Regions from separate parts of the Streptomyces sp. NPDC104226 genome, predicted to be linked through region 3. Evidence: riboswitches for the same ligand, from Rfam matches in the RefSeq annotation. Region 3 holds a riboswitch; each other region holds the start of a gene.

Region 1 (5,328 bases), on a different contig from region 3:
CTCACGCAGATGATCAACGAGGGGACGAGGATCATGACGGAACCGGAACCGAGAGCCACACGGTCGGCACGGGACGCGGCGAGTCCGGGCATCACGCCGGACTCGCCTTCTCCATCTGGGGGCATGTCCCCCAAGGCCGTGGCCGTGTGGGTGCTGGTCGGGCTCGTGGGAGCCATCGGCTGGGGCGTGCTGGCGCTCTCGCGCGGCGAGGAGATCTCGGCCGCCTGGCTGCTCGCCGCCGCGCTCGGCTCGTACGCGATCGGCTACCGCTTCTACGCGCGTTTCATCGCGAACCGCGTACTGAAGGTGGACAAGACCCGCGCCACCCCCGCCGAACGCCTTGACAACGGTGTCGACTTCCACCCGACCGACCGACGGGTGCTTTTCGGCCACCACTTCGCCGCCATCGCCGGCGCCGGACCGCTCGTCGGTCCCGTACTCGCCTCACAGATGGGCTACCTGCCGGGCACCATCTGGATCGTCGTGGGCGTGATCTTCGCGGGCGCCGTCCAGGACATGGTCACGCTCTTCTTCTCCACCCGGCGCAACGGCCGTTCGCTCGGCCAGATGGCCCGCGACGAGATCGGCCCGGTCGGCGGCGCCGCCGCGCTGATCGGCGTCTTCGCCATCATGATCATCCTGCTGGCCGTGCTGGCCCTGGTCATCGTCAACGCGCTGGCGCACTCCCCGTGGGGCGTCTTCTCCATCGGCATGACCATCCCGATCGCCCTCTTCATGGGCTTCTACCTGCGCGTCCTGCGCCCGGGCAAGGTCACCGAGGTCTCCGTCGTCGGTGTCGCGCTGCTGCTGCTCGCCATCGTCGCGGGCGGCTGGGTCGCCGAGTCCTCGATGGCGGACTTCTTCACCCTGGAGAAGGAGACGCTGGTCCTCTGGATGATCGCCTACGGGTTCGTGGCGTCCGTCCTGCCGGTGTGGATGCTGCTCGCCCCGCGCGACTACCTCTCCACCTTCATGAAGGTGGGCACCATCGGGCTGCTGGCCGTGGGCGTGGTCATCGCCATGCCGACGCTGAAGATGCCCTCGGTCACCGACTTCGCCTCGCGCGGAGACGGCCCGGTGTTCGCCGGCTCGATGTTCCCGTTCGTCTTCATCACCATCGCCTGCGGGGCCCTGTCCGGCTTCCACTCGCTGGTCTCCTCGGGCACCACCCCGAAGATGATCCAGAAGGAGACCCAGGTCAGGGTCATCGGCTACGGCGCGATGCTGACCGAGTCCTTCGTCGCCATCATGGCGATCATCACGGCCTGCATCATCGACCCGGGCCTGTACTTCGCCATCAACTCCCCCGGCGGTGTCGTCGGCGCCACCGTGGAGACGGCCTCGCAGGCCGTGACCAACTTCGGCTTCGCCATCTCCCCCGAGGCCCTCGCCCAGGCCGCGAAGGACGTGGAGGAGACCAGCCTGCTCTCCCGTACGGGCGGCGCTCCGACCTTCGCACTCGGAATGTCGGAGATCTTCTCGGCCGTGATCGGCGGCGCCTCGATGAAGGCGTTCTGGTACCACTTCGCGATCATGTTCGAGGCCCTGTTCATCCTGACGACCGTGGACGCCGGCACCCGCGTGGGCCGCTTCATGCTCCAGGACACCCTCGGCAACGTGCACAAGTCCTTCAAGGACGTCAGCTGGAAGCCCGGCGTCTGGTTCGCCAGCGCGGTCGTCGTCGGCGGCTGGGGCTACTTCCTGTGGGTCGGCGTCAAGGACCCGCTGGGCGGCATCAACCAGCTCTTCCCGCTGTTCGGCATCGCGAACCAGCTGCTCGCGGCCGTCGCCCTGGCCGTCTGCACCACCCTGCTGATCAAGTCCGGACGCCTCAAGTGGGCCTGGGTGACGGGCGTTCCGCTGGCCTGGGACCTGGCCGTCACGCTCACCGCCAGCTACCAGAAGATCTTCTCCGACAACCCGAAGATCGGCTTCTTCGCGCAGCGGGACGTCTACCAGGACGGGATCGAGGCGGGCAAGGTCCTCAAGCCCGCCAAGAACATGGACGAGATGCACACCGTGGTCACCAACGCCACGGTGGACGGCGTCCTGTCGGTGTTCTTCGCCCTGCTGATCATCATCGTGCTCGTGGACGCCGCCCGGACCTGTCTGGCGGCCATCCGCAAGCCCGAGTCGGTCACGCTCGCCGAGGTCCCGTGGACCGAGTCCAAGATCGTCGCCCCGGCCGGTCTGATCCCGACCGACGAGGAGCGGGCCGAACTCGCCGCCGCCGGACTCGACTCGGGCGGGGGCCGCACGCAGGACTCCGTACGGGAACCCGCGTGACGCGCCTGCGCCACGTGCTGGGCCGGGCCCGGTTCTTCGTCAGGGAGTTCTCGGGCGAGGCGGCCTACGACCACTACGTGGCCCACGCCCGTACGCACGACCCGGACGCGGTGGTCCCGTCGCGCCGGGACTTCGAACGGGCCCGCACGGACGCCCGCGAGGGCGACCCGCGCGAAGGGTTCCGCTGCTGCTGAACCGGCGGGAAGCCGAGAGGCCGCCGCGTTCCGTCCACCCGACGGAACGCGGCGGCCTCTTTTCCTGCCCTGGCGCACACTCGATGCCATGGACATCATCATCAGGACGGCGGCGGCCGCCGAATACGAAGAGCTCGGGGAGATCACCGCACGGGCGTACCTCGACGACGGACTGCTCGACTTCGCCGAGGACGACCCCTACCTGAGCCGGCTGCGCGACGTCGCCGGCCGGGCTCCCGACGGCGAGGTGCTCGTAGCGGAGTACGAGGGCACGCTGCTCGGCGGTGTGACCTTCGCCCCTCCCGGCAGCCCGCTCTGCGACATCGCAGGCCCCGGCGAGGCGGAGTTCCGGATGCTGGCCGTCTCCCCGGCGGCGCGCGGACGCGGCGCGGGCGAGGCCCTCGTACGGGCCTGCGTGAACCGCGCCCGGGAGCTGGAGGGCGTGGGCCACCTGGTGCTGTCGACCACGGAGAAGATGCTCGGGGCGCACCGGATCTACGACCGGCTGGGCTTCGTACGGACGCCCGAGCGGGACTGGTACCCGGTTCCGGGGCTGCCGCTGCTCACCTACCGCCTGGAGCTCTAGGGCCTGCCGTCCGCGAGGAGCGACACAACATGTGGGGGCTACCGCGAGCACCGGCCCCCACATGTATGCTCATGCTCGCTGTCGTCGCAGGGGAATCCGGTGAGAATCCGGAACTGTCCCGCAACGGTATGAAATGCACCGACCCGCTCGGTGCATCCGCAAGTCCGAGGACCTGCCGACAGTGCGCCCGGCTCGTCCGAACCGGGTGCAGACACGTCCGGGCCTCGCGGTTGGGCCGGTGGACGCCACGTGGTGCACGCGCACGGCCCTGCCAGGCACGCGCGCCCCCACGTGCGCCCCCTCGCGCCCCGCACCAACGGTGATCCCGGAGCCGAGCGAGGGAGAGCTCCCCCCGTGACCATCGCGCCTTCCGCACCGCGCGCCGAGTCCGACCCGTCCGCCTACGAGGGTCCGGGGGCCGCGCTCCTGCGCACGCTCACCGAGCTGACCGCCGACCTGCCCGACACCGACCCCGGCCGGGTCGCCGCCGCCGCGCTGCGCGGCCGCAGCGCCGCCGCCGACGAGGCGGAGCTCCGTACGCTCGCCACCGAGGCGGCCGCCGGGCTGATCTCCGAGGACCCGGCGTACTCCCGGCTCGCCGCCCGCCTGCTGACGCTGGCCGTCCGCGACGAGGCCGCCGGCCAGGGCTCCACCTCCTTCTCCGACTCCGTCGAGGTCGGCCACCGCGAGGGGCTCATCGCCGACCGCACCGCGGACTTCGTACGCCTGCACGCGAACCGGCTCGACGCGCTGGTCGAGCACGCGCTCGCCGAGGGCGCCGACGACCGCTTCGGCTTCTTCGGCCTGCGCACCCTGCACAGCCGCTACCTGCTGCGGCACCCGATCACCCGCCAGGTCATCGAGACCCCCCAGTACTTCATGCTGCGCGTGGCCTGCGGCCTCGCGGAGAACGACTCCGTGCAGGCCGTCGAGGAAGTCGCCTCCCTCTACCGGCTGATGAGCCGCCTGGACTACCTGCCGTCCTCCCCCACGCTCTTCAACTCCGGCACCCGCCACCCGCAGATGTCCTCCTGCTACCTGCTGGACTCCCCGCTGGACGAGCTGGACTCGATCTACGACCGCTACCACCAGGTCGCGCGCCTCTCCAAGCACGCCGGCGGCATCGGCCTCTCGTACTCCCGCATCCGCGCCCGCGGTTCGCTGATCCGCGGGACGAACGGCCACTCCAACGGCATCGTGCCGTTCCTGAAGACCCTGGACGCCTCCGTCGCCGCCGTGAACCAGGGCGGCCGCCGCAAGGGCGCCGCCGCGGTCTACCTGGAGACCTGGCACGCGGACATCGAGGAGTTCCTGGAGCTCCGCGACAACACCGGCGAGGACCAGCGCCGCACCCACAACCTGAACCTGGCCCACTGGGTGCCGGACGAGTTCATGCGCCGTGTGAACGCCGACGCCGACTGGTCGCTGTTCTCCCCCGCCGACGTCCCCGAGCTGGTCGACCTGTGGGGCGACGCGTTCGACGCCGCCTACCGCAAGGCCGAGGAGTCGGGCCTGGCCCGCAAGAGCATGCCCGCCCGCGACCTGTACGGCCGGATGATGCGCACCCTCGCGCAGACCGGCCAGGGCTGGATGACCTTCAAGGACGCCTCCAACCGCACGGCGAACCAGACCGCCGAGCCGGGCACCGTCGTCCACTCCTCGAACCTCTGCACCGAGATCATCGAGGTCACCAACGACGGCGAGACGGCCGTCTGCAACCTCGGCTCGGTCAACCTGGGCGCCTTCGTGGTCCAGGGGGCCGACGGCGGGGACATCGACTGGGAGCGGCTCGACGAGACCGTCCGCACCGCGGTCACCTTCCTCGACCGCGTCGTGGACATCAACTTCTACCCGACCGAGCAGGCCGGCCGCTCCAACGCCCGCTGGCGTCCGGTGGGCCTGGGCGCGATGGGCCTCCAGGACGTCTTCTTCCAGCTGAAGCTGCCCTTCGACTCCCCCGCGGCGAAGGCCCTGTCCACGAAGCTCTCCGAGCGCATCATGCTCGCCGCCTACGAGGCCTCCTGCGACCTGGCCGAGCGCAACGGCCCGCTCCCGGCATGGGAGCAGACCCGCACGGCCCGCGGCGTCCTGCACCCCGACCACTACGACGTCGAGCTGAACTGGCCGGAGCGCTGGGACGCGCTGCGCGCCCGCGTCACGCAGTCCGGGATGCGCAACTCGCTCCTGCTGGCCATCGCCCCGACGGCGACCATCGCCTCCATCGCGGGCGTGTACGAGTGCATCGAGCCGCAGGTCTCCAAC
Region 2 (5,328 bases), on a different contig from region 3:
GCCATGGAGCCGAGGTCGAGGGCCACGGCCTCGGGGAAGCCGTCCCGGCGGAACCGGCCGCACCGGGCTCCTCTGCTCTGCTGGGAGCGGACCGGCGAAGCGATGCCCCCTCGGAATCCAGCAGGCCGCGCCGACCGGGGGCCCCTACTCTTGCCCCCATGCTCTGTCTCGCATCGGAGGACCCGCTCGCCGAAGCCGTCACGGCCGCGATCCGGGGCGGCGACCTGGACGGACTCCGGCGGCTGCTGGCCGCGCACCCCGGGCTGGCGGGGGGCCGGATCGTGAAGCGGGGCGAGGCGGCGGGCGAGCGGAGCCTGCTGCACCTCGCCGTGGACTGGCCCGGCCACTACCCGCGGACCGCGGAGGTGATCCGTACACTCGTCGCCGCCGGAGCCGACCCGGGAGCCCGCTTCGTCGGCGCGCACCGGGAAACCCCCCTGCACTGGGCCGCTAGCAACGACGACGTCACCGCGATCGACGCCCTGGTCGAAGCGGGTGCCGACCTGGAGGCCCCGGGCTCCGTCCTGGGAGGCGGCGCCCCTCTGGCCGACGCGACCGGCTTCGGGCAGTGGCGGGCGGCGCACCGACTCCTCGAACTCGGAGCCCGCCCCACCCTGCAGGACGCGGCCACCCTCGGACTCCTCGCCACGGTCGAGGACTCCGTCGAGGCGGGGGCGGATCCGGATGAGATCACCAGCGCCTTCTGGGGAGCGTGTCACGGGGGCCGACTGTCCACGGCGCGATACCTGTTGTCCCAAGGTGCGGACATCAACTGGCTCGGCCACGGCGGCCAGACCCCCCTCGACATGGCCCTGACCAGTGAAGACAATCAGCTCATCGACTGGCTGACATCGGCGGGCGCCCGCACACGGGGCGAAATTCTCAACGGTTGACCACCGAATTCAGTGGATCTTCGGAGTGCGGCATGGCATGGTTGGTCTCACCGAAGGGGCGTAGCTCAGTTGGTAGAGCATCGGTCTCCAAAACCGAGTGTCGTAGGTTCGAGTCCTGCCGCCCCTGCAAGGAAAAGCCCAGGTCAGACATAGTCTGCCTGGGCTTTCTTGCTGTCGGTCCAGGTTGTCGCTGCGCCGGACTGTGGTGCGGCTGCGGCTCGGCTTGCATCGATATTCGAACACGTGCGCTACTGGAGTCATGCACCACCGCACACGCCCGCACGTCCGGCAGGCCCCCGCATGATCCCCCTCAAGCCCCGCCGACGCCTCATCCTGGAAGCGATCGCCCGGCACATCGCCGTGCACGGCCGTGGGCCGACGGTCCGGGAGCTCGGTGCCGCGGTGGGCCTGTCCTCGTCCAGCAGCGTGGCGCACCAGCTGGGTGAGCTGGAGAAGCGGCACCTGCTCAGCCGGCGGGACCGCGGGTGGAGCAGTGTCGAACTGACCCCGGCTGCCACCCGGCTGCTCGCCGAGCCCGGGTAGCCGGCATGGGTCCGCCCGTCGGTCGCTGTCCCCGAAGGGCCCGACGGGCGGTACAACCGGCGCAGCAGCATCCCCGCTAGCTAGAGCCGATGTGATGTGTCCACGCTAGCCGTGCCCACTGACAACGGGCGGCGTGGTAGGCGGGGGGAACCTCCCGCGGGTAGGTCGGGAGGGTCGTCCGCACTGGTCAGGCGGTCGGCCCGGCGTCGTCGAGCTCCCAGCGCGCCAGGATCTCGGCCACGCGCGGGTACCGCTCGAGGATCTCGGCATCACTCAGGTCCGCGTCTGCTCCCCCGAGGACTGTGCGGAGGGGGGTGCCGTCGGACAGCGTCATCACTCGGGTGCGGTACTCGTCGGTCATGGGCCCTCCAGCGTTCGGTCGGCTGAGGCGCCCACGATCCGCCTGGCACATGCCTGCGTCAACCCCTGTGGAATTGATCCTTCCAGAACGTTCACGTGTCAGGCTACGGGTCCTCACCCAGCGGCCGGAGCACCCCGCAGGGTCTGCTGGGGCCAGGAGTGATCAGGAGCACCTAGCCTGGGGGCATGAACGCCAGCGCCGGGCGCGAGCCCCGTTCGGACCTGCGGGACTTCCTGCGTTCCCGGCGTGCCCGGATCGGGCCCGAGGAGGTGGGGGCCGCCGCGCATCCGGGGCGGCGGCGGGTGCCCGGGCTGCGGCGGGAGGAGGTCGCGCAGCTTGCGGGGGTCAGCGTCGACTACTACACGCGGCTGGAGCAGGGCCGCACCCAGCACGTCTCCGACGAGGTCCTCGACGCCGTGGCCCGGGCGCTTCGGCTCGACGCGACCGAGCGGTCCCACCTCTTCGGCCTGGCCCGGCCGCAGCCGGCCCCCGGGCCCGGGCGCGCCGCCGGCGCGGCGGCCGGAGCCTCCGGCCGCGCGGGAGCCGGCGGCCCGCAGCGGGTCCGGGCGGGCCTGTACCGGGTGCTGGACGCCCTGGAGGACGGCACCCCGGCGATGATCATGGGGCACCGGCTGGAGGTCCTGGCCGCGAACCGGCTCGCCGAGGCGCTGTACGCCGACTTCGGAGCCGCGGAGACCGACCCCCCGGAGGCGGGCGCACCCGGTGGCGGCGGGCGCAATTTTGCGCGGTTCCTCTTCCTTGACCCCGCAGCCCGCGGGCTCTTCGCCGACTGGGAGGGGGCCGCGCGCGCAGCCGTCGCCGCGCTGCGGTTCTACGCGGGCCGGCGCCCGTACGATCCGGATCTGAGCCCGCTCGTCGAGGAACTGGGCACGGCCGATGCGGATTTCCGGCGCTGGTGGGCCGGGCACGACGTGCTCGAACACACCCACGGGACCAAGCGCTTCCGGCACCCGGTCGTCGGCGAACTGGCCCTGGAGTACGAGTCCTTCGCCTTCCCGGACGACCCCGACCAGACCCTCTACCTCTACACGGCCGAACCGGGATCACCCTCCGACGAGGCCCTGCGCACCCTCGCCTCCCGGGTCGCCGATGCGGTGCGCGCGCACCGCTGACACGCCCTTCTGGCAGACTGGGCCGCGTTATCCAGGCGGTGCAGGACAGGAAACCGGTGCGAATCCGGTGCGGTCCCGCCACTGTGACCGGTCGTCCCCGTGCGGGGACCCGGGAGTCAGACACTGACGCACCGCCTCTTTCGGGCCGATCATTCGGCCGTTCGACCAGGGGACGCGGATCCCCCGGAGAGGCTTCGCCATGTCCTGGCACCCCCGTGCGCTGCTGCGCGCACTCCTGCCCGTCCCCCTCCTGATACCGCTGGTCGCCTGCGCGGGATCATCCCCGGCGCAGGACGCGAAGGCGGAGGCGGGCGCCGCGCCCGGATTCCCGTACACGGTCACCAACTGCGGTGTCACCAGCACCTATCAGGCACCGCCGCAGCGTGCGGTCACCATGAACCAGCACGCCACCGAGATCCTCCTGGCCCTCGGCCTGGAGGGCAGGACGGTCGGGACGGCCTACCTGGACGACGCCGTACTGCCCGCCTACCGGCCCGCGTACGACAAGATCAAGGTGCTGGCGAAGGAGTACCCCTCCAAGGAGATCCTCCTCGGAGCCAACCCCGACTTCGTGTACGGCGGTTACTCCAGCGCCTTCGACAAGGCGCAGGGCCGCGACCGCGAGGGGCTCGCGAAGTCCGGCATCAACTCCCGGCTCAGCGTGGAGTACTGCACCGAGGGCAAGGTCGGCCTCGACCAGCTCAGGACCGAAATCACCGAGGTGGCCCGGACCTTCGGCGTGCCCGAGCGCGGCGAACGGCTCATCGCGGACGAACAGCGCCGCATCGAAGCCGTCAGCGCCCGTGTGAAGGACCGGGCCAAGCCCGCCGTCTTCGTCTACGACTCGGGCGAGGCCTCCGCCTTCACCTCGGGCGGCAAGGGCATCGGCAACGAGATCGTCGCGCTGGCGGGCGGCACGAACGTGTTCGCCGACCTCGACGACACCTTCGGCGACGTGTCGTGGGAGAAGGTCATCGAGCGGCGGCCCGAGGTCGTCCTCATCTACGACTACGGCGGCACCACCGTCGAAGCCAAGAAGCAGCGCCTGCTCAACGACCCGGCGCTGGCGCAGGTCCCCGCCGTCAAGAACCAGCGGTTCGTCGTGCTGCCGCTGTCCTCGGCCGTGCTCGGCGTACGCGTCGCCGACGCCGTCGAATCGCTGGGCGGCCAGCTCCACCCCGCCGCCCCGTGAGGCTCCGGGCCGCCCGCGCGTTCACCCGTACCCCCGTCGTACTGGCCCTGCTCGGCGCCGCGCTGGCCGCATCGGCCCTGGCGGGCCTGGCCCTGGGGCCGGTACGGATCCCTCCGGGCCAGGTGCTCGACATCGTGCTCGCAGGGCCGGGACCCGCAGGAGGCACGGGCGCCTTCGGGGCGATCGTGTGGGACGTCCGCATGCCGCGCGTCCTGCTCGGAGCCGTCGTCGGCGCGGGCCTCGCCGTCGCGGGAACCGTGCTCCAGGCCCTCGTCCGCAATCCGCTCGCCGACCCGTTCCTGCTCGGGGCCTCCTCCGGGGCCTCGGCCGGGGCGGTGCTGGTGATCGTCTTCGGCGCCGGCTTCCTCGGCTCCGCGGGCGGCGCCGCGGTACCGCTCGCCGCGTTCGCCGGGTCGATGGGCGCGCTCGTCGCCGTCTACGCGATGGCCCGGCGCGGCGGCACCATGACCACCGGCCGGCTGATCCTCGCCGGAGTCGCCGTCCAGTACGTGCTCTCCGCCCTGACCAGCCTGGTCCTGGTGCTGGCCGCCCATCCCGATCAGATCCGCAGCGTGCTGTTCTGGACCCTCGGCGGGCTGGGCGGGGCGCGCTGGAGCGAACTGGCCCTGCCCGCCACGGCCCTGCTCCTCGGCACCGGGCTGCTCGTCGCCCTGGCCCGGCCGCTCGACCTGCTGCTCGCGGGCGAGGAGGGCGCCCAGACGCTCGGCCTGGACACGGGCCGGTTCCGGGCCGCCGTGTTCGTCCTCACCTCGCTGGTCATCGGCGTACTGGTGGCCTACAGCGGGGCGATCGGCTTCGTCGGACTGATGGTCCCGCACGCCGCCCGGATGGCCGTCGGCGCCGGGCACCGGGCGCTGCTGCCCGTGGCCGCGCTGGGCGGGGCGGTGTTCCTGACCCTGGCCGACCTGATCGCCCGTACCGCCGCCGCACCGGAGGAGATCCCGGTGGGCGTGGTCACGGCACTGGTCGGCGGGCCGTTCTTCCTGTGGATGCTGCGCAGGTCCACCCGTACCGAAGGGGTCGTGGGATGACGGCGGGACGGATGCGACAGGCAGGACCGGAAGCCCGTGTGGGCCCCGCGGGAGAGGCTCGGCCTGCGGAACTCGCCGTCGAGGCCGTGCGGTACGCGATCGACGGGCAGCCGCTGCTGCACGGGATCGACCTCACGGCCCGCCCCGGCGAGAC
Region 3 (5,328 bases):
TGACCGCCGGGTCCAGCCGGAACAGGCTCCGCCCGGCGGGGAATTCGGCGGGGCGGGCCGGTGCGGCGGACGGCAGGGGTGCTGCGGACGGGACCGGATCGTTCATGGATGTGACCTCCGTGGGTGCGGCGCGCGGCTGTCGTGGTCGTCGGGCCGATCATGCCCGCAGACCGCCCGCGACGGCACCCCCACCCCCCTACCCCGCGGCCGGGGCCGGGGGGCGCACCTGCTGGCGGTGGGTGGACCCGGCGCCCAGCTCCGCCAGCCAGGCGTCCAGGTCGGCCATGGCGGGCGGGTCCAGGAGGGCCGGGTCCACCGTGGTGCGGAGCTGGTGGGGAACCCCCGAGGCGAGCAGGAGGCGCAGGCTGCGCTCCGCCGCGGCGGCCGCGTGGCCGATGCCGGTGACCCGTTCGTAGCGGCCGGGCGGGGCCTTGACGTCGAAGCCGACCCAGTCCAGCAGGTCCGCATCCAGCAGCCGGGCCAGGCGCCGGGGGAAGGCTCCCCCGGTGTGGAGGCCGACCTCCAGGCCCAGTGCGCGGGCCTCCCGTACGGCCCCAGGCAGGCCGCGCTGGAGCAGCGGTTCCCCGCCCGAGAAGACGATGCCGTCGAGCAGCCCCGTCCGGCGGGCGAGGTGGCCGAGCACCTCGTCCCAGGAGACGGCGGCGGGGGCCCGGGCCGGCAGCAGGCCGGGGTTGTGGCAGTAGCCGCAGCGCCAGGGGCAGCCCTGGCAGAAGACGGTGGTGACCAGCCTTCCGGGCCAGTCGCAGGTGGACAGCCGGGACCAGCCTCCGATGCGGATGACGTCGCCGGAGGCCGCCGCGCCGGTGGCGGCAGCGCCGGTCGAATCGACGGCCGCCCCGTCCGGGGCCGCCCCGCCGCTCACACCGCCGCCTTGAAGTGGACGCGCTCGGCGTGTTCGCCCTTCTTGCCGATGTTGAAGGAGGACACCGGGCGGTGGTAGCCCATGACCCGGGTCCAGACCTCGCACGCCGCCCCGCACGTGGGGCAGTGGGGCTGCTCCCCCGCCAGGTAGCCGTGGTCCGCGCAGATGGAGAAGGTCGGGGTCACCGTCAGGTACGGGAGCCGGAAGGTCTCCAGCGAGCGCCGGACCAGCTTGCGGCAGGCCTCCGCCGTCGGGATCCGCTCGGGGGTGTACAGGTGCAGGACGGTGCCGCCCGTGTACTTGCCCTGCAGTTCGTCCTGGCGTTCCAGCGCCTCGAAGGGGTCGTCGGTCCAGCCGACGGGCAGCTGGGAGGAGTTGGTGTAGTACGGGTTGGTGTCGGTGCCGGCCTGGAGGATGCCGGGGAAGCGCGCCCGGTCCTCCTTCGCGAAGCGGTACGTCGTGCCCTCGGCGGGGGTGGCCTCCAGGTTGTACAGGTGGCCGGTGCTCTCCTGGAAGTCGACCATCCGGGCCCGGACCCGGTCCAGGAGGCGGACCGCGAGGGCGTGCCCCGCGGGATCGGTGATGTCGTACGCGTCCCCGCTGAAGTTGCGGACCATCTCGTTGACGCCGTTGACCCCGATGGTGGAGAAGTGGTTGCGCAGGGTGCCCAAGTACCGCTTGGTGTAGGGGAAGAGGCCGCCGTCGATCAGGTTCTGGACGGTGATCCGCTTGAGTTCGAGGCTGTCCCTGGCGAGCTCGCACAGCCGGTCCACCTCGGCCAGCAGCCGCGCCTCGTCGCCCGCGTACAGGTGCCCGAGCCGGGCGCAGTTGAGGGTGACCACACCGAGCGAGCCGGTCTGCTCGGCGCTGCCGAAGAGGCCGTTGCCGCGCTTGAGCAGCTCGGTCAGGTCGAGCTGGAGCCGGCAGCACATGGAGCGGATCATGTGGGGTTCGAGCGCGGAGTTGATGAAGTTCTGGAAGTACGGGAGACCGTACTTGGCGGTCATCGCGAAGAGCCGCTCGGCGTTCTCGCTCTCCCAGGGGAAGTCGCGGGTGATGTTGTAGGTCGGGATGGGGAAGGTGAACACCCGCCCGGCGGCGTCGCCCTCCGTCATCACCTCGATGTACGCCCGGTTGATCATGTCCATTTCGGCCTGGAGCTCGCCGTAGGTGAAGCCGGTCTCCTCCCCCGCGACCACCGGGACCTGTTCGCGCAGGTCCTCGGGGCAGGTCCAGTCGAAGGTGAGGTTGGTGAAGGGGGTCTGGGTGCCCCAGCGCGAGGGCACGTTGAGGTTGTGCACGAGCTCCTGGATGCACTGCCTGACCTGGTCGTACGTCATCGCGTCCAGGCGGACGTAGGGCGCCAGGTACGTGTCGAAGGAGGAGAACGCCTGGGCGCCCGCCCATTCGTTCTGCAGGGTGCCGAGGAAGTTCACGATCTGGCCGACGGCCGAGGACAGGTGCTTGGGCGGGGCGGAGTCGATCTGGCCGGGGACCCCGTTGAAGCCCTCGGTGAGCAGGGTGCGCAGGGACCAGCCGGCGCAGTAGCCGGAGAGCATGTCCAGGTCGTGGATGTGGAGGTCGCCCTCACGGTGGGCGCGGGCCACGGCGGCGGGATAGACCTGCTCCAGCCAGTAGTTCGCGGTGACCTTGCCCGCGGCGTTGAGGATGAGTCCGCCGAGCGAGTAGCCCTGGTTGGCGTTGGCGTTCACCCGCCAGTCCCGGCGGTCCAGGTACTCGGTCACGGTTTCCACGGCATCGACGACAGCAGTCACGGCAGCCCTCCCACGAGGCTCGGCACGGAAGAATGGCGGGCTTGTGCGAAACCCCGTGCCGGCAGGTGTCGGACTCGTCCGCCGTGGCGGACTCACCGTTGCGGGGCAGTCCCGGATTCCCACCGGGTTCCCTGTTGCCTCGGTCGGGGAGAGGCCCGCCGAACCGGCAGAGCCAACACTACATATAGATGCGACGGCCGAGCACCACCACTACATATGGGGTGACCAAGGTCCCGAGGCAAGGGACTTCAGCCCCTGCGGACGCGCCCGGAGCCCTCCGGCCGCGCACCGGAGCCCTGCAGCCTCAGCTCCGGCCGCTGGTGGCGGCGTAGTACTGGAGGTCCTGCACCTCCACCGTCCGCTCCACCCGGTGGCGCAGTTCCACCCGGGCCCCGGTCTTGCCGCCCCGCACCACGGACGCCGCGCCGACGCCCGGCGCCAGGGGCAGCAGCTCGGAGTGGACCCCGGCCGGGGCCGCGTGCGCGCCCTCGGCCGCTCCCACGGCCGTACGGATGCTCGCGGGCGCGGTCAGGAAGCTCAGCACCTCCACCGTGTCCCGGGCCGCGGCGCTGCCGCCCCGGAGCGCCATCACGAGGGACTGGCTGCCGCTCGGGTCGGCGGCGGCGAACTGGGTGCGCGAGCTCAGGTAGAGCGTGTCGCGGACGATCTCCGGCCAGCGGCCCGTCTTGAAGCGGGTGAGGTAGTAGGAGGAAAGGTCAAGGTAGGCATGGCCGTTGTGCAGGGAGGGCGCGAACTGGCTGCCCTCGCTGTAGTCGTTCCAGGTGGCGAGCTGGACCCAGTCTGCCCCGTCCTCGATGGCGCGGTTCCATGTGGCGCGCAGGGTCGCGGTGTTGCCGGCCTCGTCGTAGATGCCCTGGTTGGGGCGGGCGTCCTGGACCGATACGGGCTGCATCCAGATCTTGCCCGCGGCGTGCGCGCGCCGGACGTCGCGCGTGGAGCTCTCCTGGCCGACGTAGCTGCGGCTGCCCCACTCGGAGAATCCGTAGCTGATGGGCTCGAACGCGCTGCTGTGGGCGCCGAAGTCGAGGAAGAGCGGGACGAAGGCGGTACGGATGCCGTGCCGGGACTTCAGGAGGTCCATGACCCCGGTCCACCAGGCGGGGCTCTTCTCCTCCGCCTTGAACGGCGAGACGACCAGTCGGCCGTCGGGGAGCCGGTGGGCGGCCGGGGCCCTGCCGAGTTCCGCGAGGAGGTCGGCGAGCACGGCGGGGTCGTCGGTGCCCAGGGAGGTCATGTCCGGCATCAGCATGATCTTGAAGGCCGGATCCACCGAACGGGCCGCTTCCATCAGGAGGTTGCAGCGTTCCCGGTTCTTCCCGGTCAGAGAGAGCAGGTCGAGGGTGAACCCGTCGATGCCTGCGGCGCGGGCCGTCCGGACCTCCTGCCGGAGGTTGGCGAGCTCCCAGTCCCCGTCCTTGGGCGGGACGGGCAGCGGGCGGTCGCGGAGCAGGCCGCCGTAGCGCGCGTGCTTGCCGTTCTCGCCGTCCGGCTTCAGGTAGTTGCGGGTGTAGTAGTCGGCGTCGGCGCCGACGTTGTCCAGGGAGAGCGGGTACGGGGTGAAGTAGTGGGCGAAGACCAGCTTCTTGCCGGCGGCGCCGGAGCGCAGCACGGCCGGTTGGGGCATGTCGAAGGGCAGGGCCCCCGTGGGGCGCGCCGCGTCGTCCGGGCCGGAGCCCTGGGCCTTCGGGGCCGGGGTCTGCCCGCCGGGACTCTGCGGGTCGCTCGCGGCCGGGCCGGTGGCGCCGGGGCCGCCGGCGGCCGGCGAGGGGCCGTCGCCGGGGGTGCCGGGAAGGGTGTCCACCGGGCCGGGTCCGGAGCGGGCCCGTGCGTCGGCGACGGTGCGGGGCTCCCAGGCGATGCCCGTCGCGGCGCCGACGCCGACGAGGAGGAAGGCGGACAGGAAGAGGCTCAGCAGGGGTCTTCGGCGACGGAAGCCCGCACGGCGCCTGTGCGACTCGGGTCTCGCGCCCCGCCCTGCCCGACGCCGGTCCGCACTCATCCTGACCCCTCCCCCGCATATGCCCGCGCCAAGCCCGTACCTCGGGCCGCACAGCAGCAGTACAGCGGATTCCCCGCCCCCGGACAACCGTTCCCCGGGGGTCGGGGCGGCGGGAATGGACAAAGCCGCGTCGGGTGTACATCTCCTGCGATCACCGGGCGGCACGGGCGTTTCACCGGAATAGGGAATTCCCCTAGCCATCCGATAGAACTGGCGCATAATCATCTAGATGCGGCTTGAAACAACACTCTTGCCGCACCTGGTCACGCATGCAGGGGGGCATCGTGCCGATGAGGGATTCCAGAGGAGCCGGTACGTGCCCGGTTGCCTCCACAGAGCTGTCCCGTCTTTTCACCGCCGTGCGGCGGGGCAGAGTGCTGACCGTCACCGGACGGTCCCGCGAGCCCCGGAGCCAGGTGGTACGGGAGATAGGGCAGCGGCTCTCGTCCAATTTCTACGACGGCGTGGCCGTGGTGTCCATGGACCGGCGCTTCGGGGTCCGCGACCTGACGGCTTCGCTGGGCTGCGTACCGGGCATGCCGTTCCTGCCGTGCGGGACGACGAACGCGGCGTCGTGGCTGGCGGAGCGCGACATGCTGCTCGTCCTCGACGGCTGCGAGCACCTCGCGTCCGAGGCCCTGGACTGGCTG

The links. A riboswitch is a leader RNA that binds a small molecule or an ion and turns the genes downstream of it on or off. The one in region 3 is predicted to bind cobalamin.
Region 1: it holds a riboswitch for cobalamin, as region 3 does, so the genes downstream of both, ACZ60J_RS24275 (ribonucleoside-diphosphate reductase subunit alpha) here and ACZ60J_RS10960 (ribonucleoside triphosphate reductase) in region 3, are expected to answer to the same signal.
Region 2: it holds a riboswitch for cobalamin, as region 3 does, so the genes downstream of both, ACZ60J_RS08250 (ABC transporter substrate-binding protein) here and ACZ60J_RS10960 (ribonucleoside triphosphate reductase) in region 3, are expected to answer to the same signal.

What each region holds. Positions count from the first base shown of each region.
Region 1 covers NZ_JBVJMS010000007.1:519,063-524,390, reverse strand. The annotation lists gene ACZ60J_RS24290 (carbon starvation CstA family protein) at 124-2,286, shown strand; gene ACZ60J_RS24285 (CstA-like transporter-associated (seleno)protein) at 2,283-2,480, shown strand; gene ACZ60J_RS24280 (GNAT family N-acetyltransferase) at 2,569-3,066, shown strand; cobalamin riboswitch at 3,132-3,260, shown strand; gene ACZ60J_RS24275 (ribonucleoside-diphosphate reductase subunit alpha) at 3,421-5,328, shown strand, end outside.
Region 2 covers NZ_JBVJMS010000002.1:650,192-655,519, reverse strand. The annotation lists gene ACZ60J_RS08275 (ankyrin repeat domain-containing protein) at 159-893, shown strand; tRNA gene ACZ60J_RS08270 (tRNA-Trp) at 948-1,020, shown strand; gene ACZ60J_RS08265 (LexA family protein) at 1,194-1,436, shown strand; gene ACZ60J_RS08260 (hypothetical protein) at 1,624-1,797, opposite strand; gene ACZ60J_RS08255 (helix-turn-helix transcriptional regulator) at 1,983-2,930, shown strand; cobalamin riboswitch at 2,937-3,076, shown strand; gene ACZ60J_RS08250 (ABC transporter substrate-binding protein) at 3,130-4,122, shown strand; gene ACZ60J_RS08245 (FecCD family ABC transporter permease) at 4,119-5,174, shown strand; gene ACZ60J_RS08240 (ABC transporter ATP-binding protein) at 5,186-5,328, shown strand, end outside.
Region 3 covers NZ_JBVJMS010000003.1:228,079-233,406, forward strand. The annotation lists gene ACZ60J_RS10950 (aminotransferase class V-fold PLP-dependent enzyme) at 1-106, opposite strand, end outside; gene ACZ60J_RS10955 (anaerobic ribonucleoside-triphosphate reductase activating protein) at 197-883, opposite strand; gene ACZ60J_RS10960 (ribonucleoside triphosphate reductase) at 880-2,658, opposite strand; cobalamin riboswitch at 2,702-2,841, opposite strand; gene ACZ60J_RS10965 (glycoside hydrolase family 71 protein) at 2,963-4,678, opposite strand; gene ACZ60J_RS10970 (hypothetical protein) at 5,038-5,328, shown strand, end outside.